One region of the Nocardioides secundeburneus genome, then DNA from elsewhere that is predicted to be linked to it. Evidence: predicted binding sites of a transcription regulator. Region 1 holds the regulator's gene; each other region holds the start of a gene.
What was found. Region 1 encodes LexA, which represses DNA repair genes until DNA is damaged. Its sites were predicted from a motif close to TCGAACANNTGTTCGA; they were not measured.

Region 1 (7,533 bases):
TGGCCCTGGGCGATGCGCACCATCCGCCGCACGGCCTCCGGACGGCGTGAGGTCGGCCCGGTCCAGTAGAGGAGGTCGGCGCCGCCGTTGTCGGCGATCTGCACGCGACCGCGCAGGAACGGGTCGTCGTCGATCGGCCCGGCGAGGCTCACGACCCGTTCGGGTCGCGACCAGTCCATCGAGTGGTCGGCGAGCACGATCAGCATCGAGTGCTGCCAGGTGCCGCGCGCCTTGAGCAGCTCGACGAACCGGCCGACGTAGGCGTCGGTCTTGGCCAGGGCCAGCCGGCGCAGCAGCTTGACGCCGCTCGGCCCGGTGAGGTCGGTGTGCCCGTAGCGGTCGATGTCGCCGAGGTTGACGAACATCAGGTGCGGGTCGACGTCCTCGACCATCGCCATCGCGGCGCTGATGGTGAACTCGTCGGGGGCGTGGCCCGAGACCGGGATGATCGGCGCCGGCTCCCAGCGCGCGGTCGCCCGCGCACCGAAGATGCCGTAGAGGTACTCCTTGCTGAGCACCGTGCCGGTGCGCAGCCCGCGACGGTTGAGCCGCTGGATGATCGTGTCGGCCCTGAGGTCGGCGGGCCGGTCGAGGTCGCGGACCTGCCGGGTCCTGCGGTCGTAGATCGCGTTGGCCGGCACGCCCGAACGGTCGGGGCGCACGCCGGTCATCATCATCACGTGGTTGGGGATCGTCTCCATGATCGGCATCGACTGCGCCTTGGCGAAGCGCTTGCCCGTGACCATGAGGTCGAACAGGTGCGGTGTCTGCGCCTCGCTGATCTCCTCCGGCAGGCAGCCGTCGACGACGAGCACGTAGACGCGCCGGCGCTCGCGGGCGGCCGCGGCCGGACCGGCGGCCGCGGCGAGTGCCGCCGTCGAGATCGCGACGCCGCCACCGGCCTTGAGCAGCGTGCGGCGCCCAGTGGTCAGCTCGGCCCGTCCGACGTCGAACGGCGTACGCTCGCCGGCGGCGTGCCGCTGTCCGCACCCGCACATCAGGACGCACCGCCGTCGACCGGACGGGCGTCGCCCGAGCTCCGGCCGGGCCTGTGCCGGTGCAGGGGCACGAAGGTCTCCTCGACCCGGTTCGACGCCGCGACCGTCAGGAACGAGCGGCTGTAGGTGATGGAGGTCTGCCGGTCGGCCCGGTCGCCGATGACGAACCAGTCCATCTGGGCGCGCTTGGCGTCGAGGTCGAGCACCGAGAAGCCGTGGTCGTCGAAGTTGAGGTACTTGATGTGGCGGTTGTTGGCCAGGATCGTCGCCTCGACGGCGGTGCTGGTCGTGTGGGCGGGCGTGCCGGTGATGTCCTTGAGGTTGTTCGAGGTCACCGACGTGCACACGAACTCGACGGCGCCCGCGCCGCTGAGCGGGTAGGTGCCGACGTCGTAGGGCACCTCGGCCGCCCAGCCGGAGTGGATGTCGCCGGTGACGAACAAAGCGTTCTGCACGTGGTGGTCCCTGATGTGAGCGAGGATCCGCTGCCGGTCGGCGGTGTAGCCGTCCCACTGGTCGACGTTGTAGGGCAGGCCGTCGTCGGGCAGCAGGCCGGTGACGTCGTTGATCGGGCCGATCAGGTCGGCGGGCAGCTGCGCGAACGTGACCGGCGAGATCATCACCGGGTTGCCGATCACCTTCCAGAACGCCTGCGGGCGGGTCAACGACTCCTTCAGCCAGCGCAGCTGGGCCGCACTGGTGATGGTGCGGCGGGGGTCGCTGACCCCGGCGTCGGCGGACGGGACGGGGGAGGGGAGCGCGGTCTCGACCGGTGCCGAGCGGTAGCTGCGCAGGTCGAGCATGCTGATCTCGGCCAGCCGTCCGAAGGTCAGGCGCCGGTAGAGGCGCGTGCCGTCTCCGAGACGGGCGCTGCCGCTCATGCGCACCGGCATCCACTCGTCGTAGGCGCGGTGGGCGCGGGCGCGACGGCGGTGGTAGTCGCCCTCGTCGGCCTGGTGGTTCTCAGCTCCGCCCTGCCACTGGTCGTTGGTGACCTCGTGGTCGTCCCACGTGACGATCCACGGGTACTTGGCGTGCAGGGCCTGCAGGTCGGGGTCGGTCTTGTACTGCGCGTGCCGTCGCCGGTAGTCGGAGAGGGAGACCATCTCGTGCCGCGGGTCGTGCGTGCGGATGTCGCGGTCGGTGCTGCCGTAGCCGTACTCGCCGGGGCCGTACTCGTAGAGGTAGTCGCCGAGGTGCAGGACGGCGTGCAGGTCGTCGCGCCGGGCGAGCCCGCGGTAGGCGGCGAACCAGCCGGCCTGCCAGTTGGTGCACGAGACCACCCCGAACCGCAGGTTGCGCGGGCGGGCGCCGGCGGCCGGTGCGGTGCGGAACCGGCCCGTCCGGCTGTGGGTGCCCCGGAAGCCGAAGCGGTAGTAGTACCACCGGGCCGGCTTCAGGCCGGCGACGTCGACCTTCACCGTGTGGTCGCGGGCGGCGCTGGTGACGACGGCGCCGCGGCGCTGGATGCGGCGGAAGTCCCGGCGCGTCGAGACCTCCCAGGTCACCGTCACCTGCGGGCCCCGGCCCGACCCCGGCCGGGCCGCCGCGGTCGGGGTCACGCGCGTCCAGATCACCACCTGGCGCGGCATCGGGTCGCCCGAGGCGACGCCGTGCGCGAAGTAGCGGCGTCCGGCCCGTCGGCGCGGGGACTCGGAGTCGTCGGCGGCGGCGCCGAGCGTGCCGGCCCCGCCGGCGAAAGTGGTCAGGGCGGCGCCGGCGGAGCCGGTCGCGATCACGGTGCGACGGCGCACCGGGAGCTCGGAGGTCACGCCGGGTCCAACGACGATCCCCGGCCGGGGGTACGGCCCCGACGCTCTGGTCGCCGGACGTTCACCTCCTCGTCGCGGACGGCGCCGACACGCCGTTCGAACACATGTTTGATCTCGGCCCTCTTTGGTGGGACAGTGCGGTCATGCCTCGCAGCCGCACGTCCGACGACTCCGCGAACCGCTCGGCGACCAAGGTGCACGAGCTTCCCGACGCTCCCGCCGACGCCACCGGGCTCACCCCGCGCCAGCAGCGCGTGCTGTCCACCATCAAGGACAGCATCGAGCAGCGCGGCTACCCGCCGAGCATGCGCGAGATCGGCGAGGCCGTCGGCCTCACCAGCACCTCGAGCGTCGCCCACCAGCTGCGGGTGCTCGAGCAGAAGGGCTTCCTCAAGCGCGACCCCAACCGGCCGCGGGCGCTCGAGGTCTTCCTGCCCGAGGTCATGGCCGCCCGGCGCTCGATCGGCTCGGCCGACGAGACCAGCTACGACGAGACCGGCATCGGCGACGTCGCCGTCCCCCCGGTCAACGTCCCGCTCCTGGGCCGGATCGCCGCCGGCGGACCCATCCTGGCCGAGGAGAACCTCGAGTCGGTGTTCCCGCTGCCGCAGCAGCTGGTCGGCGACGGCGCCCTGTTCCTCCTCGAGGTCTCCGGCGAGTCGATGATCGATGCCGCCATCTGCGACGGCGACTACGTCGTCGTCCGGCAGGAGCAGACGGCCGACAATGGCACCATCGTGGCCGCGATGATCGACGGCGAGGCCACGGTCAAGACCCTGCAGCGCAAGGACGGCAAGGTCTGGCTCCTGCCGCACAACCCGGCCTTCGAGCCCATCGACGGCACCCACGCCACCATCGTCGGCGTCGTCACGGCGGTGCTGCGCAAGCTCTAGGGCTCGATCAGCGCGGCGTCGAGCCCGGCGCGGTCCGGCGGCGACCCTGCTTCTCGAACAGGGCCATCGCCGGTGCGGCGAGCGAGGGCGCCAGGCTCGAGCCACGCATCAACCCGCCCCGCCAGGCCGGCACGGTGCGCAGCACGCGACGCGAGCCGAGCAGGCCGACGACGGCGTCCGCGATGTCCTCGGTGCCCAGCAGGCGTCCGCCCGACTGCACGAGGTGCCGTCCGCGGCCGTCGGCCATCGCCTCGACCATCGCGGTCGCGACGCCGTCGGGCAGCACCGCGTGCACGCCCACCCCCGACGGCGCCTCCAGCGCCGTCGACGAGGTGATCGAGACGACCGCGGCCTTGGTCGCGGCGTAGACTGACAGCCCGGGCACCGGGCCGAGGCCCGACAGCGACGCCACGTTGACCACCTGGCCGCCGCGCCCGGTCGCCTCGAACGCATCGAGCGCGGTCCGCATGCCCCACAGCACGCCGAGCACGTTGATCTCCACCAGCCCGCGCACCTGGTCGTCGGAGAGGTCGACCAGGTCGCCGTCGAAGCCGACGCCGGCGTTGTTCACCCACACGCCCAGCGGCGCGAGACCGGACGCCGCCGCGGCGACCTCGCGGTGCGCCGCCGGGTCGCGCACGTCCTGGACGACGCCGGTCGCGCCGATCTCCGAGGCCGTGGCCGCCACCGCGGCCGCGTCGACGTCGGTGACCACCACCCGGTGTCCGGTGGCCACGAGGCGCTCGGCGACGGCACGTCCGATGCCGCGCGCGGCGCCGGTGACGACGGCGCTGGTGGGCACGGACACGGTGGCGCTGCGGGACCCCATGCGGGCATGCTGCCGCACCGGGCCCGGCCGCGGGCGTAACCGTCGTCACAGTGCGGCGTTAGCCAGGCATGCGCCGTCCCGTTGCCGCGATCGCGACCAGCCTCCTGCTGCCGCTGCTGGTCGCCGTGCCCACCTCGCCCGCACCGGCGGCCCCCGCCGCCATCTCCGGCACCCCCGCCGCCGACCGGGCCGAGCCGGGCACCGCCGCGAAGCCGAAGCCACGCCGGCCGCGCTACGAGGCCCGCATCCGGTGGACGAAGCACGGCATCCCGCACATCACCGCGACGAACGTCGCCTCACTCGGCTTCGGCAGCGGCTACGCCGCGACCGAGGCCTCGGCCTGCACGTTGTTCGACACGATCGTCACCGGTCGCGGGCTCCGATCGCGGTGGTTCGGCCCGGGTGGCCGCTACGACGACCACGTGTCGATGAACGGCACCAACCTGCAGGTCGACACGCTCGTCACCGACCTGCGCAACCGGCGCGTCGTCGAGCGGCTGCTGGCGAGCGGGGCCGGCCCCGGTCGTGAGCCGCGTGCGCTGGTGCGCGGCTACGTCGCCGGCATCAACCGGTGGCTGCGCACCCGCAGGATCACCGACCCGGCGTGCCGAGGGGCGGGCTACCTGCGGCCCGACGTCACCACCCTCGACCTCTGGTACGGCGTCTACCTCGCGAACCTGCTCGCCTCGACCGGCGTGTTCGTCAAGGAGATCGCCGACGCCGACCCGCCGTCGCTCACCGAGCCCGGCCTGCCCGAGCTGCCGCTGCGGGCCTCGCAGGTCGACCGCGACGCGCTGCTGACGGCGCTCGGCAAGGACCCCGCCAGCCCGTTCGGCTCCAACGCCACGGCCGTCGGCGGAGCCGAGACCTCGACCCGGCGCGGCATGCTGCTCGGCAACCCGCACTTCCCGTGGCAGGGCCGCTACCGCTTCACCCAGCAGCACCTGACCATCCCGGGCCGCTACGACGTCGCCGGCGCCTCGCTCATCGGCTCGCCCGCCGTCAACATCGGCTGGAACTCCTCGGTCGCCTGGAGCCACACGGTCTCGACGGCCTACCGCTTCACGCCCTACGAGTACCGGCTGCTCGGCAGCCCGACCACCTACCTCACCGACGGCGGCCCGCGGCAGCTCGAGCACCGGTTCGTGACGATCAAGGTGAAGCGGCCCGACGGCTCCGTCGGCACCGTGCGGGAGGACCTCTGGCGCACCGACCAGGGCTACGTCGTCGACTCCCCGGCCACGCTGATGCCGTGGGGCGTGCTGAGCGTCTGGGCCATCCGCGACGCCAACGCCGAGCACCTGCGCACCATCGACACTTTCTGGGAGATGGGCAAGGCCTTGAGCGTCCGTGACCTCCTGCGCCGTCAGGACCGGGGCGGCGGCATGCCCTGGGTCAACACCACCGCCGCCGACCGGGCGGGCGACGTCCTCTACGCCGACCACTCCGTCGTCCCGCACGTGACCAACGCGATGAAGCGGCGGTGCCTGACGCCGGTCGGGCTCGTGCTCGACCAGGTCGCCGGACTGCCCGGTCTCGACGGCACCACCGCGTCCACGAGCTGCGCCTGGGGCCGCGACGCCGACGCGCAGCGTCCCGGCATCCTCGGGCCCCGCAACCTGCCCTCGACCGTGCGCCGCGACTGGGTGATGAACGCCAACGACTCGTACTGGCTGCCCAACCCGGCCCAGAGGCTCGAGGGTTTCTCGACGATCCTCGGCTGCGAGCGGTGCCAGCGCACGATGCGCACGCGCATGGTCAGCCAGTACGTCGTCGACCAGCTGAGGGGTGCTCGCCGGGAGACGCCGGCGTCCCTCGCCTCGCACCAGTACGCCAACCGGGTCCGCGCGGCCGAGGTGATGCGCGTCGGTGGCGACCTCGACCGGCTCTGCGCCGCCACGGGGGAGACCGAGGCCTGTGCCGTGCTGAGGCGGTGGGACGGTCGATCGGACACCACGTCCGTTGGAACCCACATCTTCGAGGAGTTCGTGAGCCGCGCCCCCGAGGACGCACTCTGGCGGGTGCCGTTCGACGCCGCCGACCCGCTCGGCACGCCGCGTGACCTCGACGAGACCAACCCCTCCGTCGTCGCCGCGATGCGCGCGGCCATCAGCTCCTTGCGCTCGCGCGGGGTCGCCTTCGACGCACCGTGGGGCTCGCTGCAGGTCGCGGGCGACCGTGGCGCCCCCGCCGTCCCGCTGGGCGGCGGGCTCGGCGACGCGGCCGGCAACGCCAACGCGCTCGCGTCCCGGACGCCGGTGCAGAACCGTCGGCGGTTCCGCCCGATCACCTACGGCTCGTCGCACATCCAGTCGATCGCGTTCGTGGGCCGGCGCGAGGTCTCGGCGCGCACCATCCTCACCTACAGCCAGGTCGAGAACCCCCGCTCGCGCTGGTCGTCCGACCAGACCCGGATGTTCGGCCGGGAGCAGTGGGTCAGCTTCCCCTGGACGGCGACGCAGGTCCGGCGCCAGCTCGTGCGGACCCAGCGCGTGCGCGGCTGAGGCCGGCGCGGTACCGGCGTGCGCGCCCGTCGGCCCCACCCCCCGGCGTGAACCGGAGGGCCGGGACCGGTTGCTAGACAGGGAGGACAGTCACTCCAGGAGGTCCTGCCATGTCGAAGCTCACCCTCGGTCTCGCCTTCGCGGCGGGCTACGTCGTCGGCGCCAAGGCCGGCCGCGAGCGCTACGAGCAGATCCGCAAGAGCGCCGCCAAGGTCGCGGAGAACCCGCGGGTCCAGTCCGCCACCGACGCCGCCAAGGAGAAGGCCGGTGAGGTCGCCGCCGTCGCCGCCGACGTCGCCCGGGAGAAGGCCGGCGAGGCCGTCGAGGCGGTCAAGGAGAAGGTGTCGAGCCAGCCCGAGCAGCCGGGTGGCCCCCTCAGCACCGCGCCCTGAGCGACCGCTCAGGCGGTCGGGCGGACGACGAGCACGACCCAGCCGTCACCCTCGCGGTGCAGCTCGACGGTGATGTCGGCCGGTGTGCCGTTGCCGGTCACGGCCACCGTCACGTCGGCGGTGTCGTCGACCACGGCCGCGCTGA
Region 2 (7,533 bases), on a different contig from region 1:
AGGTCGCGCTCCTCCTCGACGAACTCCACGAACGGGCGCAGCTCCTCGGGCCACTCGTCGACGTCGACCGGCTCGCCCACCTCGACCCCGTCGTCGCCGCCGAGGTCGAGGCGCGGGACGACGAGCCACGCGACGACGCCGATCGTCGCCATCACGGCCACGGCCGGGATGACGCGGGCCAGGACTCCGATGGACCTCACGCGCGCAGCGTAGGTCACGGCTCGCCCACCATCGGGTGACCGCGAGCCCCTGCCTACGATCACCCGGGTGACGGTGATCGGTGTCCTCGCCCTGCAGGGCGACGTGCGCGAGCACCTGCGTGCGCTGACCGCTCTGGGCGTCGAGGCCGTCGCCGTCCGGCGTCCAGCCGAGCTCGCCGCCGTCGACGGCCTGGTGCTGCCCGGCGGTGAGTCGACGACCATCGCCCGCCTCGCCCGGACCTTCGACCTGCTCGAGCCGCTGCGCGCCGCGGTGCGGGACGGCTTGCCGGTGCTCGGTACCTGCGCCGGGATGATCCTGCTCGCCGACCGCATCCTCGACGGCGCCGCCGGCCAGGAGACGATCGGCGGGCTCGACGTCACCGTGCGCCGCAACGCCTTCGGGCGCCAGACCGACTCCTTCGAGGGACCCGTCACGGTGCGCGGGCTCGACGCGCCTGTGCACGGTGTGTTCATCCGCGCACCGTGGGTCGAGGCCGTCGGGAAAGGGGTCGAGGTGCTCGCGCGGGTCGAGGTGGCCACGCCGCACGGGGTCCTCGATAGGATCGTCATGGTGCGACAGGGACCGCTGCTTGCGGCGTCCTTCCACCCCGAGGTCGGCGACGACCACCGGGTCCACGGCCTGTTCGTGGATCTCGTGACCCAGACCGTCACCCAGACCTCCTGACGCAGACGTAGATCGGAAGAGGAACGCATGTCCGGGCACTCCAAGTGGGCGACCACGAAGCACAAGAAGGCCGCGCTCGACTCCAAGCGCAGCAAGATGACCGCGAAGCTCATCAAGAACATCGAGGTCGCGGCGCGCATGGGCGGGGGAGACCCCGCGGGCAACCCCACGCTCTTCGACGCCATCCAGAAGGCGAAGAAGTCGTCGGTCACCAAGGACAACATCGAACGCGCGGTCAAGCGCGGCTCCGGCGCCGAGACCGGCGGCGCCGACTACCAGACCATCATGTACGAGGGCTACGGCCCGGCCGGCGTCGCGATCCTCATCGAGTGCCTCACCGACAACAAGAACCGCGCCGCCATGGAGGTCCGCACCGCCATGAGCCGCAACGGCGGCTCACTCGCCGACCCCGGCTCGGTCTCGTTCCTGTTCAACCGCAAGGGCGTCGTGCTCGTGCCGGTCGACCAGGACGGCAAGACCGTCTCCGAGGACGACGTCCTCGAGGCCACGCTCGAGGCCGGCGCCGACGAGGTCAACGTGCTCGGCGACGCGCTCGAGGTCATCTCCGAGAGCAGCGACCTCGTCGCCGTCCGCACCGCGCTGCAGGCCGCCGGCATCGACTACGACTCCGCCGACGCCTCGTTCGTGCCCGACAACAAGGTCGAGCTCGACGCCGACGGCGCCGCCAAGCTGTTCAAGCTCATCGACGTGCTCGAGGACCTCGACGACGTCCAGAACCTGTTCGCCAACTTCGACGTCCCCGACGAGGTCATGGCCGAGCTCGAGGACGCCGACGCCTGACCCACGGTGATCGAGGTGCGAGCGGAGCGAACCTCGAGATCACCGGACCTGGATGCCCGAGCCGAGCAGGGCCGGGTGGTCTCGAGGCTCCTCGCAGAGCTCGTCGCACCTCGACCAGCGTCGACCCTGCGTGTCGCGCACACGGCGGGCCGTCGACGTCGTAACGTTCTCCGAACACACGTTCGACGTCGAGAGGACCTGCAGGTGCGCGTGCTGGGCATCGACCCCGGGCTGACCCGGTGCGGCATGGGCGTCGTCGAGGGCTCGGTCGGCCGGCCGCTCACCCTCGTCGACGTCAACGTGCTGCGCACGACGTCGACGCTGCCGGTGGCCGAGCGGCTGGTGACCATCGAGAAGGGCATCGACGCCTGGATCGAGGAGCACCGCCCCGACGCCGTCGCCGTCGAGCGGGTCTTCGCCCGCTCCGACGTCTCCACCGTCATGGGCACCGCCCAGGCCAGCGGCATCGCGCTGGTCTGCGCGGCCCGGCGCGGGCTGCCGGTCGCGCTGCACACACCGAGCGAGGTCAAGGCCGCGGTCTCCGGCAACGGCCGCGCCGACAAGGCCCAGGTCGGCGCGATGATCACCCGCATCCTGCGGCTCGACGCCGCGCCCAAGCCGGCCGACGCCGCCGACGCCCTGGCGCTCGCCATCACCCACATCTGGCGCGGGGGAGCGCAGTCGCGCATCGACGCCGCACTCGCCCAGCAGAAGTCGCGGCTGCGCGCCGCCGCGGCTGCCTCGAGGAGTCCCCGATGATCGCCTACGTCCGCGGCCAGGTGGCCGCCGTGCACCTCACCAGCGCCGTCGTCGACGTCGGCGGCGTCGGGCTCGAGGTGCTCTGCAGCCCCGGCACGCTGGCCACGCTGCGCACCGGCCAGCAGGCCACGCTGCCCACCAGCATGGTGGTCCGCGAGGACTCCCTGACGCTGTTCGGCTTCGTCGACGACGACGAGAAGTCGATCTTCGAGCTGGTGCAGACCGCCTCCGGCGTCGGGCCGAAGGTGGCCCAGGCGATCACCGCCGTCCTCAGCCCCGACGACCTGCGCCGCGCCATCTCCTCCGACGACGTCAAGACCCTCACGCGGGTGCCCGGCATCGGCCAGAAGGGCGCGCAGCGCATCATCCTCGAGCTCAAGGACCGCATCGGCGCGCCCGTCGGCAGCCGGACCGCAGGGCTGCCGGTCGCGGCGCCGTCCGAGGCCTGGCGCGAGCAGGTGCACGGTGGCCTCGTGGGGCTGGGCTGGTCGGCCAAGGACGCCGACAAGGCCGTGGACGCCGTCGCCGACCAGGCCGGCGACCAGCCCGACGTCGGTGCCCTGCTGCGGGCCGCGCTCCGCACGCTGAGCAAGGCCTGACAGGCTCGCTGCCATGCACGACGACGATCTCGACGTCGCGGAGGAGGCCCATCTCCGCTCGCTCACCGCGGCCGAGGCCGAGGGCGACGAACGCGCCATCGAGGCCGCGCTGCGCCCGCGCACCCTCGACGAGGTCGTCGGCCAGACCCGGGTGCGCGAGCAGCTCGGCCTGGTGCTCGACGCCGCCAAGGGCCGCGGACGCGCGCCCGACCACGTGCTGCTGTCGGGCCCGCCGGGTCTCGGCAAGACCACCCTGGCCATGATCATCGCCGCCGAGCTCACCATGCCCCTGCGTCTGACGAGCGGGCCGGCGATCACGCACGCCGGCGACCTGGCCGCCATCCTGTCCGGGCTCAACGAGGGCGACGTGCTCTTCATCGACGAGATCCACCGGATGAGCCGACCGGCCGAGGAGATGCTCTACCTCGCCATGGAGGACTTCCGCGTCGACGTGGTCATCGGCAAGGGCCCTGGCGCCACGGCGATCCCGCTCGAGATCCCGCCGTTCACGCTCGTCGGCGCCACCACGCGCGCCGGGCTGCTACCGGGCCCGCTGCGCGACCGGTTCGGCTTCACCGCGCACCTCGAGTTCTACGACCCCGCCGAGCTCGACCTCATCGTGCACCGCTCGGCCGCGCTGCTCGGCGTCGAGCTCACCGACGAGGGCTCGGCCGAGATCGCCTCGCGCTCGCGCGGCACCCCGCGCATCGCCAACCGCCTGCTGCGCCGGGTGCGCGACTACGCCCAGGTCCGCGCCGACGGCGTCGTCACCCTCGACGTCGCCCACCGCACCCTCGACCTCTACGAGGTCGACCCGCTCGGCCTCGACCGGCTCGACCGCGCGGTCATCGACGTCCTGTGCCGCCGCTTCGGCGGGGGACCGGTCGGCGTCTCGACGCTCGCCGTCGCCGTGGGCGAGGAGCGAGAGACGGTGGAGGAGGTGGCCGAGCCGTTCCTCGTGCGCCTGGGCTTCCTGGCCCGGACGCCCCGCGGCCGCATCGCCACCCCGGCGGCGTGGCAGCACCTCGGTCTCACGCCCCCTCGACCCGCCGACGAGGGAACTCTCTTCGAGGCCTGACACGTTGGGCATGCTGGCGGCTCGCTCACGAGACGCGGGAATTGGTCCTCGGGACCACCCTCGCGGCTAGACTTGCCCGTCGGCCGGACGGCGCTCCGTCGTCCTGTGCTCCTGCTCGACTGTTGAGAGGTCTCGTTCGTGGAAGGGCTCGTCCCGCTCTTGCCCCTGCTGGGCATCCTGCTCGTCTTCTGGTTGCTGGTCATCCGACCCGCCTCGCGGCGGCAGCGGGAGATGCGCACCATGCAGGCCGCCCTCGCCGTCGGCGACCGCGTCATGACCACCTCCGGCTTCTACGGCACGCTCCTGGTCCTGCACGACGACCGCGCCGAGATCGAGCTGGCACCCGGCACCATCGTGACGATCGCTCGTGGCGCGATCGCCGGCCCCGACCCCACGTCGGCGCCGAGCGAGGAGCCCGAGCCTGACACCGAGTCCAGGCCCCGCCTGGACAAGACCCCCGAGGAGAGCTGACCCGTGGCGAAGAGCAAGGCCCGACCCGGACGCACCCTCGTGGTGTTCCTCCTCGGCGTCGGCATCCTCTACGGCCTCGTGGCCCTGGCCGGCTCCTGGAAGCCGACCCTGGGTCTCGACCTGCAGGGCGGCACCCGGATCACCCTGCAGTCGCAGGGCAACCCGAGCGACGACAACCTCAACGAGGCGCGGCAGATCATCGACCAGCGTGTCAACGGCTCCGGTGTCTCCGAGGCCGACGTCACGACGTCCGACAGCAACATCGTCGTCGAGATCCCCGGCGACCCGCGTCGCGACCTCGTCGAGACCGTGCAGCGCACCGCCCAGCTCCGGTTCCGTCTCGTCGCCTGCTCCGAGGCCCGCGGTGGCTGCCAGCCGCCGGCCGGCGCCACGACCGAGCCGCTCGCGCCCGACGCCCCCGCCGAGGAGGTGCCGGTCCCCGAGCCGAGCGCCACCGGCACGCCGGCCCCCGGCGACGCCCCCGAGGCCACCGGCACGCCCGCGCCCCGCGTGGCCCCCTTCGGCCGCACCGGCACCGGCACGCCCGAGGCCCCGGCCACGACGCCGACGGCTCCCGACGCGGCGCCGACCGACGGCGCCACCGACGGCGCGACCGACGGTGCCACGCCCACCGACGGTGCGACGCCGTCCTCGCCGCCGAGCGAGGACGAAGCCGCCTTCGACACCAACGCCGTCGTGCCCGTCGACGAGGCGATCGCGTTCATGAACGGCGGCTACAGCCAGGCCGACTACGACCTCTTCAACGCCTATGTCTGCAACGACGACGGCACGCTCGCCAAGGCCGACCCGAGCGACACCTCGATCCCCGACGCCCCGGTCGACGACCCGACCAAGGGCCTGGTCGCCTGCGAGGCGGCCACGGAGGCGCGCGGCGAGCAGAACCCGGCCCAGCCCCCGATCAAGTACCTGCTCTCGCCGGCCGTCATCCAGGGCACCGACCTCGACGACGCCAGCTACGGCATCCCGCAGAACCAGTTCAACTACGCGGTGTTCCTCGACATCGGCGGCGCCGGCCAGAAGGCGTTCGCCGACGTGTCCACGCAGTTGCGCAAGGGCCAGAACGGCGACAACTTCGCGATGGTGCTCGACGGCGTCGTGCTCTCGGCGCCCTACTTCGAGAACCCGATCACCAACGGCGACGCACAGATCTCGGGCAACTTCACCGAGTCCGAGGCGCGCAGCCTCTCGACCAGCCTGAAGTACGGCTCGCTGCCGATCGTCTTCGACGCCAACACCGAGGTCATCGGCCCCTCGTTGGCCGGCGACCAGCTCTCGGCCGGCATGATCGCCGGCGGCTTCGGCCTCGGTCTCGTGCTCATCTACTGCCTGCTGTACTACCGCGGCCTCGGTCTCGTGGTCGTCGCCTCGCTGCTCGCCGCCGCCGCCGTGTCCTACGCGCTGGTGCTGCTGCTCAGCGAGACCGCCGGCTTCGTGCTGACCCTGCCCGGCATCGCGGGCCTCATCATCGCGGTGGGTGTCACCGCCGACTCCTTCATCATCTTCTTCGAACGCATCCGCGACGAGATGCGTGAGGGCAAGTCGATGCGGGTCGCGGTCGAGACCGGCTGGAAGCGCGCGAAGGTCACCCGACTCGCCGCCCAGGTCGTCTCGCTGCTCTCGGCCGCGGTGCTGTACATCTTCGCCACCGGCGCGGTGAAGGGCTTCGGCTTCGCGCTCGGCCTGACCACGATCGTCGACCTCGCGATCCTGTTCTGGTTCACCAAGCCGATGGTGTCGTGGCTGGCGAAGTTCCACTTCTTCAACTCCGGCAGCAAGCTCTCGGGCCTCAGCCCCGAGACCCTGGGCATCGACCGACCCGACGAGCCTGCACGACCTACGAAGACCGCGGCGACCGCTGGAGGTAAGGCCTGATGGGCAAGGCATCACGGCTCGGCAACGACCTCTACACCGGTCGGAAGTCCTACGACTTCGTCCACCGGCGCACGCTCTGGTACGCCATCACCGGCGGCATCGTGGCGCTGGCCTTCGTGGCGCTGTTCGTCAAGGGCCTCAACTTCGGCATCGAGTTCACCGGCGGCACCGAGTTCCGCGTGCCGGCCCAGAACGCCTCCCAGACGCTGGCCGAGGAGGTCCGCGACGCGGTCGCCGAGTCTGGCGTCCCCGCTGCGGAGCAGGCCACCACGACCACGGCCGGCAACTCGGTCCTGGTCCAGGTCGAGGAGCTCGACGCGCAGGAGACCGACCAGGTCCGCGCCGCGATCCAGACCGTCCTCGACGTGCCCGACGACGACGTCACCACCTCCGAGCTCGGCGCCAGCTGGGGCCAGGAGATCGCCAACCGCGCGATCCTCGGCGTCATCGTCTTCCTGGTCCTGGTGCTGATCTTCATCGCGTTCTACTTCCGTGAGTGGAAGATGTCGATCGCCGCGCTCGTCGCGCTCGTGCACGACGTCGTCATCACCATGGGCGTCTACGCGCTCTCCGGCTTCCAGGTCACCCCGGCCGCCGTCACCGGCCTGCTCGCGATCCTCGGCTTCTCGCTCTACGACACCGTCGTCGTCTTCGACAAGATCCGCGAGAACACCGCCGACATGCGCAAGAACCGCCAGACCTACGCCGAGGCGGCCAACCTCGCCGTCAATCAGACGCTCGTGCGCTCGATCAACACCGGCATCGTGGCGCTGATCCCCATCGGCGCCATCCTCTGGGTCAGCGCCGTCCAGCTCGGTGCGAGCTCGCTCCAGGACCTCGCGCTGTCGCAGTTCGTGGGCATGGCGGTCGGTGTCTACTCCTCGGTCATCCTCGCCCCGCGCGTGCTCGTGCACCTGAAGTCCAACGAGAGCGAGGTCAAGCTGGCCGAGCGCCGTGCCAAGGCGCGGGCCCGGGCCGGCGACCGCTACGCCTCGGTGCCGGCGTTCGTCGAGGACATGCCCGTCGAGGACGACCCCGACGGCGGCG
Region 3 (7,533 bases), on a different contig from region 1:
GCGCCCGGACGACGCGCCGAGGCGCGCTTCCGGGCGGGCGCCGGTCGCGGCGTGCGCCGGCTGGCGCTGCACGGCGCCCTGCGCGAGGCGGCGCTCCGCGCCGGCGTCGACGTCGAGGAGGTGCTCGTCGACGACGTCACGCAGGGTGACGTGGTGACGGCGGGCGGTCTGCGCGCGCGCTACCTGGTCGCGGCCGACGGACTGCACTCGCCGCTGCGCCGCTCGCTCGGGCTCGACGCGGCCGTCCGGGGCCCGGCGCGGTTCGGCCTGCGCCGTCACTACGCCGTCGCGCCGTGGTCCGACGACGTCGAGGTGCACTGGGCCCGCGACGCCGAGGCCTACGTGACCCCGGTCGACGACGACATCGTCGGCGTCGCCGTGCTGTCGTCGGGCCGCGGCGGGCTCGACGACCGTCTGGACGCGTTCCCCGACCTGCTCGAGCGGCTCCGGGGCGCCGAGCACGCCAGCCGCGTGCGCGGCGCAGGGCCGCTGCGGCAGACGGCGACGCGGCGCACGGCGGGCCGGGTCCTGCTCGTCGGCGACGCGGCCGGCTACGTCGACGCCCTCACCGGCGAGGGCGTCGCGCTGGCGCTCGGCCAGGCCGAGGCGGCCGTGCGGGCCGTCGTGGCCGACGACCCGTCGGCCTACGAGCGCGAGTGGCGCCGGGTCACGCGCCGCTACCGGTGGCTCACCGGGGCCCTGGTCACCTCGACGCGACCGGCCGTCGTCCGCCGTGCGGTCGTGCCCGCCGCCGCCGCCCTGCCGCCGGTGTTCCGCGCCGCCGTCGACGCGCTCGCGCGGCCGGTCGGCGAGCCCGCGCGCAGCGTCCTCTGAGATGCCCGAGGGTCACACCATCCACCGCCTCGCGCGGCGGCACCGGCGGCTGTTCGTCGGCCAGGTCGTTGCGGCGTCGAGCCCCCAGGGGCGTTTCGCCGAGGGCGCGGCCGAGCTCGACGGGCGGCGGCTGGTGGCCACCGACGCGTGGGGCAAGCACCTCTTCCACCGCTACGAGCCTGACGGCCCACACCCGTGGCTGCACGTGCACCTCGGCCTGTTCGGTCGCTACCGCGACGGCTACGGCGACCCGCCGCCGGCTCGGGGGGCGCTGCGGCTGCGGCTCGTCGTCCAGGGCCCGAAGTCGGCCTGGGCCGACCTGCGCGGACCCACCGCGTGCGAGCTGATGAGCGATGCCGAGCGCGACGCGCTGCTCGGCCGGCTGGGGCCCGACCCGCTGCAGCCGTCGTCCGACCCTGACATCGCAGGACACCGCGTCTCGCGATCTCGTCGCGCGATCGGCGCGCTGCTGATGGACCAGTCGGTCGTCGCCGGCGTCGGCAACGTCTACCGCGCCGAGGTGCTCTTCCGGCACGGCGTCGACCCGCTCCTGCCCGGCCGCGACCTCGACCCCGTCGTGTGGACGGCGATGTGGGACGACCTCGCGGTGCTGATGTCGGACGGCGTCCGCACGAACCGGATCGTCACCACCGACCCCGACGATCGCGAGCGCCCGCACGGGCGTCCCCGCAAGGTCGACAGCCACTACGTCTACGGCCGTGCCGGCCTGCCGTGCCGCCGCTGCGGCACCACCGTGCTGCGCGCCGAGCTGGCCGCGAGGTCGTTGTTCTGGTGCCCGGTCTGCCAGGCGTGAGGACCACCGCGGCGGTCTAGCGGACCAGCGGCTCTCGGACGGCGTCGCGCACCGCGACAGCGAAGGTGGGGTGCACGTGCGTGACCACCAGGTCGTCGTGACGGGTCGCGACGATGCCGACCCCGCGGAGTCGTCCGTTCAGGACGCCGCCGACGAGGGCGGCCACGACCACGGCGCCCGGCACAGCGGTCCAGGCACCGACGAGGCCGTCGCCGACGACGACGGTGAGCACGATTCCCACCAGGCCGACGAGACCCGCGCCCCATGCCAGGCGCCGCCCCTGCTGCCAGCGGTCGTAGGCGGCGTGCGAGAAGGGCAGGGTGACCCGGAACTTCTTCGACGCCATCGCGCTCGCGAAGAGGTACCCGACGACCGTGATCAGCAGCAGGAACCCCACCCACGGCGGCGTCGTGCTGCCGGTCAGGGTGACGGTGCCCCGGGTGGGGACGCCGGTCTTCACGCAGACGTCGAGGTCGACGTCGACGACGCTCCCCGTGCGTCCGAGCCTCACGTTCGCCATGGGCCGCAGGCTACGAGGTCCGCGCGGTCACCGCTGCCGAACGGGCGAGGCACGCCGGTAGCCCCCGGTCGGGGTGGACGGCGGGCTGGTGGGGCGTTCAGGGATGCCGGCGGGTGTGGGTGCCGGGTTGTGGACGTCGGTCGACGGTCTTCTCGACGCCGGTCGGGCTGGTCCAGGCGTAGAGGCCTGGTTCGATCATCCGGTACGACCACCGGCCGTGGGTCTTCGCTCGATGGTGCCTGCGGCACAGCAGGGCGAGGTTCCAGGTCGCGGTGACGCCACCCGACTCCCACGCGACGACGTGGTCGAGGTCGACCCGGCGGCGGGTGCAGTCGGGGAAGACGCAGCACCGGTCGCGGAGCGTGACGCGTTCACGGATCGCGTCGGAGGGGCGGTAGGCGGGGGTCTCGACGGGTTCGGCGAGGTCGATCACCGGCTTGACGGTGACCTTTGTGCCGGCGGTCTCGCACCATTCGCGGACCTGCTCGACCAGCAGCGGCGTCTGGGTGTTGTCGAGCAGACCGGGCAGGTCCGGGTTTACCGCGTCGAGGTGGGCGTAGATCGTCACCCCGCGCCCGGTGCTGCTGGTGTCGAGGTCGAGGGCGAGCTGGGTGCGGGCCATCTCCCCGAGGGCCTGGGAGCGACGCACGTCGAGCGTGTCGGTGGAGCCGAGGTCAGCCAACGTCTGGGCGCCGTCGCGCAGGGCGTGCTCGAGGTCGATCGCATCAGCCGTGTCGAGGGTCGCGACGACGTCGACGGTGCCGTCGGTGGTCGCCCCGGCCAGGTACACGGTGACCCGTCGGTCCTCGAGCGCAGCCAACCGTCGGGCCTCAGCGTCTGCGGGGTCGTGCTCGGCGCGGGCGGCGTCGACGGTGCGGTCGAGCTGGGCGAACGAGCACCGCTCCGCCACCGGTGCGATGAAGCGGTCGACGTGCCACGCCGCGGTCTCGGACAGCGACATGGTCGCGTCCGCGATCTTGAACGCCCGCCACAGCGCGACCTCGTGCTTGACCACGCGGAGGTAGAGGCGCGGAAGCCGGTGACACAGCTCGAGCGCCCGACCCAGGTAGGTCAACCCGGCATCGGTCGACATCCCGAGCAAGAGCGCGAGGTCGAGCGCGGCGTACTCCGGCACCGCCGGAGCACCCGGTCCGGCCAGGTGCAACGGACGCTCCACCGACTGCAGCAACACGACGACCTCGTCGCTAGAAGCGACATTCCGCTCAGCCCACGCCAAGACCGACTTCAGCGACTCGACCTGCGCGTCAGCCTCGGCGAGTCGACGGCCACGCACCGCGACGAGCAGCGGATCGCTGCTCGTGCGGGTCGAGGTGGCCAGGGGCCATGATACCACGGATTCGAACATATATTCGATTCAATCTCGCCCACAATCCACACCATCCCCCAGGAACTGGCCGCGCACTTGGCGGGCGGTGCGCCGGAGCTTGCGGAGGCGCCACCGCACGCGCCGGAGAAGCACGCCGCGAGAGGCTCGGGGTCAAGGACCAGTCCCCGAGACCGCGTGACGGCTCACCGTAGGGATTGGTCCTTGACGCCGAGACGCGGCTTGGTACCGCGCCCGGCCAACCCAGCCACGGACGCGACGACGCCAGCTCAGCTGAAGATCATGCAGGACGACGTCGCGTGCGCGACCTGGCGCCCGGCAGCGTCGACGAGCGTGGCCTCGGCGAGGGCGGTACGGCGTCCGCGATGGATGACGCGGCCCTGGGCGCGCAGCCGGCCGGAGTCGACGGTGACGGCGCGCAGGAACTTCACGGTGAGGTCGAGCGAGGTGTAGCCCTCGCCGGCGGCGAGGGTGGAATGCACGGAGCAGCCGGCGGCGGTGTCGAGCAGGGTGGAGATCACGCCTCCGTGCACGGTGCCGAGCGGGTTGTAGTGGCCGGGCCGCGGCACGAGCTCGACGTGGATCGAGCCCTCCTCGCCGCCGAAGTTCTCCATGCCGAGCGTCTCAGCGATCGGCGCCGGGGGCAGGTCGCCGGAGGCCATCGCCATCAGCTGCTGGTAGCCGGTCATCGCGAGCGGGTCGACCGCGGCGTCCTCGGTCTGCGTCATGGACCCAGCATGGTCAGGGTGGCTGGGTCTGTCAACAAGACCTAGACTGTGAGGATGGACACGACCGCTCCTCCGGCCCTGGCCTGGTCCACCGACAACTGCCAGCTGGCGCGGGCGATGTCGGTGCTCGGCGAGAAGGGCACGCTGATCGTGCTGCGCGAGGTCTTCAACGGCGTCCGACGCTTCGCCGACATCCAGCGCCACAGCCGCCTGCCCAAGCAGGTGCTGAGCAACCGACTCGCCCTGCTGGTCGAGCACGACGTGCTGCGCCGCGTGCCCTACCGCGACGACGGCGCCCGCGAGCGCCACGAGTACCGCCTGACCCCGAAGGGCTTCGAGCTCTACCCGATCCTGGCCGCCGTCTCGGAGTGGGGCACCCGCTATTACGCCGACGCCGACGGCCCGCCGGTCGAGCTGACGCACCGCGACTGCGGCGAGGTCGTGACCGCCGTGCTCGAGTGCGCCGAGGGCCACCGCGTCGACGACCCGAGGGACGTCGTCCCTCGGCCGGGGCCGGGGGCCCGCCCGTTCGAGGGCTGAGGCCCGAGCCGGATCAGCCCGACTTCTTGGTGAACGCCCACTCGCGCACGCGGTCGATGCGGGCGCGCAGCTGCTCGGCGTTCGCGATCGCGGCGGCCGGCCCGCCGCACTCCTTGCGCAGCGCGGCGTGCGTGATGCCGTGGGCCTGGCCGGTGCGGTGGTGCCACGCGGCCACGAGCCCGTTGAGCTCGCGGCGCAGCACGGCCAGCTGCTCGTGCGTCGACACCTCGGCCACCGTGTCGGGCTGGCCGCTGCCGGACGACGGCCGCGACGGCCTCTGCGCCTTGGCGCTGGCCGCCTGCCGCTGCTGCAGCAGCTCCTTCATCTGCGACGGCTCGAGCAGGCCGGGGATGCCGAGGAAGTCCATCTCCTCCTCCGAGCCGTACTGGTTGCCCTCGTAGAGCGCGTGGTCGAACGTGGCCTCCGAGCCGAGCGCCTCGAAGGGCAGCGCCTCGAGCTCGTCGGACGCCGCCTCGCCGGCCTGGGCCTGGGCGAGCAGGTCGTCCTCGGCGGCGAAGATGTCGTCCTCGTCGGTGATGCGGCGACCGAGCACGTGGTCGCGCTCGACCTCCATCTGCGAGGCGTGGCTCAGCAGCACCGGCACCGACGGCAGGAAGATCGACGCCGTCTCACCGCGGCTCCGCGCCCGCACGAAGCGGCCGATGGCCTGGGCGAAGAACAGCGGCGTCGAGATGGTGGTGGCGAAGACGCCGACCGCCAGCCGGGGCACGTCGACGCCCTCGGAGACCATGCGGACCGCGACCATCCAGCGCTTGTCGCTGGCGGTGAACTCGGTGATCTTCTTCGACGCCGCCTTCTCGTCGGACAGCACGACCGTCGGAGCCTCGCCGGTGATCGACCGGATCGTCTTGGCGTAGGCACGTGCGGAGTCCTGGTCGGTGGCGATGACGAGACCGCCGGCGTCGGGCACGTGGCGACGCACCTCGCTCAGCCGCTTGTCGGCGGCCGCGAGCACGGTGGGGATCCAGGAGCCGGCCGGGTCGAGCGCCGTGCGCAGCGCCTGGTTGGTCATGTCCTTGGTGAGCGGCTCGCCCAGCGTGGCGGCGATCTCGTCGCCCGCGCGGGTGCGCCACGACATCGCGCCCGAGTAGGCCAGGAACAGCACGGGGCGGACCACGTGGTCGGTGAGGGCGTCGCCGTAGCCGTAGGTGTAGTCGGCCACCGACCGCGGGACGCCGTCGTCGCCGGGCGCGTAGGTGACGAACGGGATCGGGTTGACGTCGGAGCGGAAGGGCGTGCCGGTCAGGGCCAGCCGGCGGGCGGCCGGTTCGAACGCCTCGCGCACGCCCTCGCCCCACGACAGCGCGTCGCCGGCGTGGTGCACCTCGTCGAGGATGACCAGGGTCTTGAAGCGCTCGGTGCGGATGCGCAGCGCGAGCGGGTTGACGGCGACGCCGGCGTAGGTGACCGCGACACCGAGGAAGTCGCTGGAGATCTTCCCCTTGCCCGCCGAGTAGGTGGGGTCGATCGGGATGCCGGCCCGCGCCGCGGCCTCCGCCCACTGCACCTTGAGGTGCTCGGTGGGCGCCACGACGATGACCCGGTCGACGACCCGGCGTCCGATCAGCTCGGCGGCCACCGAGAGCGCGAACGTGGTCTTGCCGGCGCCCGGTGTCGCGACCGCGAGGAAGTCGCGCGGGGAACGCTCGAGGTAGTCCTTCATCGCCGCCAGCTGCCAGGCGCGCAGCGACGGCGCGGTGCCCCAGGCGGCGCGCTCCGGCCAGGCCGGGCTGAGTCCGGTGGCGAGGTGCGGGTCGGTGGGCTCGGGCCCGCCGGTCACGCGGGGTCGCCCGCGTCGCCCGAGTCGTCCTTGAACTGCTCCCAGGCTTCCTTGCAGTCGGGGCAGACGGGGAACTTCTCCGGCGCACGGCTGGGCACCCAGACCTTGCCGCACAGGGCGACGACGGGGGTGCCCATCACCATCGCCTCGGTGAGCTTGTCCTTGTCGACGTAGTGCGAGAACCGCTCGTGGTCGCCCTCGTCGGTCGGGACGACGCGCTCCTCCTCGCGGACCTTGGTGTCGGTGGAGGTGCCGAAGCCGAAGGAGGAACTCACCGGACCCACTCTAGGGCGTCCCGACCGCCAGACCCACCCGGGCCGACTCAGTTCAGGTCGACGTCGGCCGGACGGGTGGAGAGCCAGGCGAGGCCGCCGGGCTGACGGCGCAGGACGTCGCGCCACAGCGTCGAGGTGTCGGCCCGGAAGGCGTCGGGGGCCGCGCCGGGCACGACGTACCAGCTTCCCTCCTCGATCTCCCGGTCGAGCTGTCCGGCGCCCCAGCCGGCGTAGCCGGCGAAGATCCGCAGGCCGGCGACCTCGGCGGCGACCAGCTCGACGGGCGTGTCGAGGTCGAGCAGGGCGAGCCCCTGGAAGAGCGTGTCGTCGGGCACGTCGAGGTCGCGCAGGCCCAGCACGTCGTCGGGCTCGTGGTCGGTCGAGCGGCGCAGCACGAGGGCGAGGGCGCCGTTCGCCTCGACCGGTCCGCCCTCGAAGAGCACCTCGGGCTCGGCGACCAGCCCGCTCCACTGCTCCAGGACCTCGGCGACCGGCAGGTCGGTCGGCCGGTTGAGCACGACGCCGAGCGATCCGCCGGCGTCGACGTCGAGCACCAGCACGACGGTGTCGGCGAAGTGGGGATCGACGAGCGAGGGCGTCGCCAGCAGCAGGCTCCCGGGCCGCACCTCGCTCATCGGACCATCATGGCGCGGCGGGCCTCAGGCGGCGAGGACGG

Region 2: a site for LexA is predicted at 1,857-1,872, ahead of ruvC (crossover junction endodeoxyribonuclease RuvC). Genes of this name have one in related genera too.
Region 3: a site for LexA is predicted at 3,527-3,542, ahead of ABFT23_RS22210 (HNH endonuclease signature motif containing protein). Genes of this name have one in related genera too.

What each region holds. Positions count from the first base shown of each region.
Region 1 covers NZ_JBDUUE010000009.1:33,448-40,980, forward strand. The annotation lists gene ABFT23_RS21675 (alkaline phosphatase family protein) at 1-998, opposite strand, end outside; gene ABFT23_RS21680 (alkaline phosphatase D family protein) at 998-2,770, opposite strand; gene lexA (transcriptional repressor LexA) at 2,914-3,663, shown strand; gene ABFT23_RS21690 (SDR family oxidoreductase) at 3,671-4,492, opposite strand; gene ABFT23_RS21695 (penicillin acylase family protein) at 4,561-6,996, shown strand; gene ABFT23_RS21700 (hypothetical protein) at 7,107-7,388, shown strand; gene ABFT23_RS21705 (hypothetical protein) at 7,397-7,533, opposite strand, start outside.
Region 2 covers NZ_JBDUUE010000006.1:100,799-108,331, reverse strand. The annotation lists gene ABFT23_RS16845 (hypothetical protein) at 1-200, opposite strand, end outside; gene pdxT (pyridoxal 5'-phosphate synthase glutaminase subunit PdxT) at 268-885, shown strand; gene ABFT23_RS16835 (YebC/PmpR family DNA-binding transcriptional regulator) at 913-1,686, shown strand; gene ruvC (crossover junction endodeoxyribonuclease RuvC) at 1,900-2,445, shown strand; gene ruvA (Holliday junction branch migration protein RuvA) at 2,442-3,044, shown strand; gene ruvB (Holliday junction branch migration DNA helicase RuvB) at 3,058-4,122, shown strand; gene yajC (preprotein translocase subunit YajC) at 4,261-4,593, shown strand; gene secD (protein translocase subunit SecD) at 4,597-6,486, shown strand; gene secF (protein translocase subunit SecF) at 6,486-7,533, shown strand, end outside.
Region 3 covers NZ_JBDUUE010000010.1:34,995-42,527, forward strand. The annotation lists gene ABFT23_RS22195 (NAD(P)/FAD-dependent oxidoreductase) at 1-834, shown strand, start outside; gene ABFT23_RS22200 (Fpg/Nei family DNA glycosylase) at 836-1,648, shown strand; gene ABFT23_RS22205 (hypothetical protein) at 1,665-2,168, opposite strand; gene ABFT23_RS22210 (HNH endonuclease signature motif containing protein) at 2,266-3,522, opposite strand; gene ABFT23_RS22215 (PaaI family thioesterase) at 3,783-4,241, opposite strand; gene ABFT23_RS22220 (winged helix-turn-helix transcriptional regulator) at 4,296-4,781, shown strand; gene ABFT23_RS22225 (DEAD/DEAH box helicase) at 4,795-6,582, opposite strand; gene ABFT23_RS22230 (DUF3039 domain-containing protein) at 6,579-6,857, opposite strand; gene ABFT23_RS22235 (YqgE/AlgH family protein) at 6,905-7,492, opposite strand; gene ABFT23_RS22240 (hypothetical protein) at 7,517-7,533, opposite strand, start outside.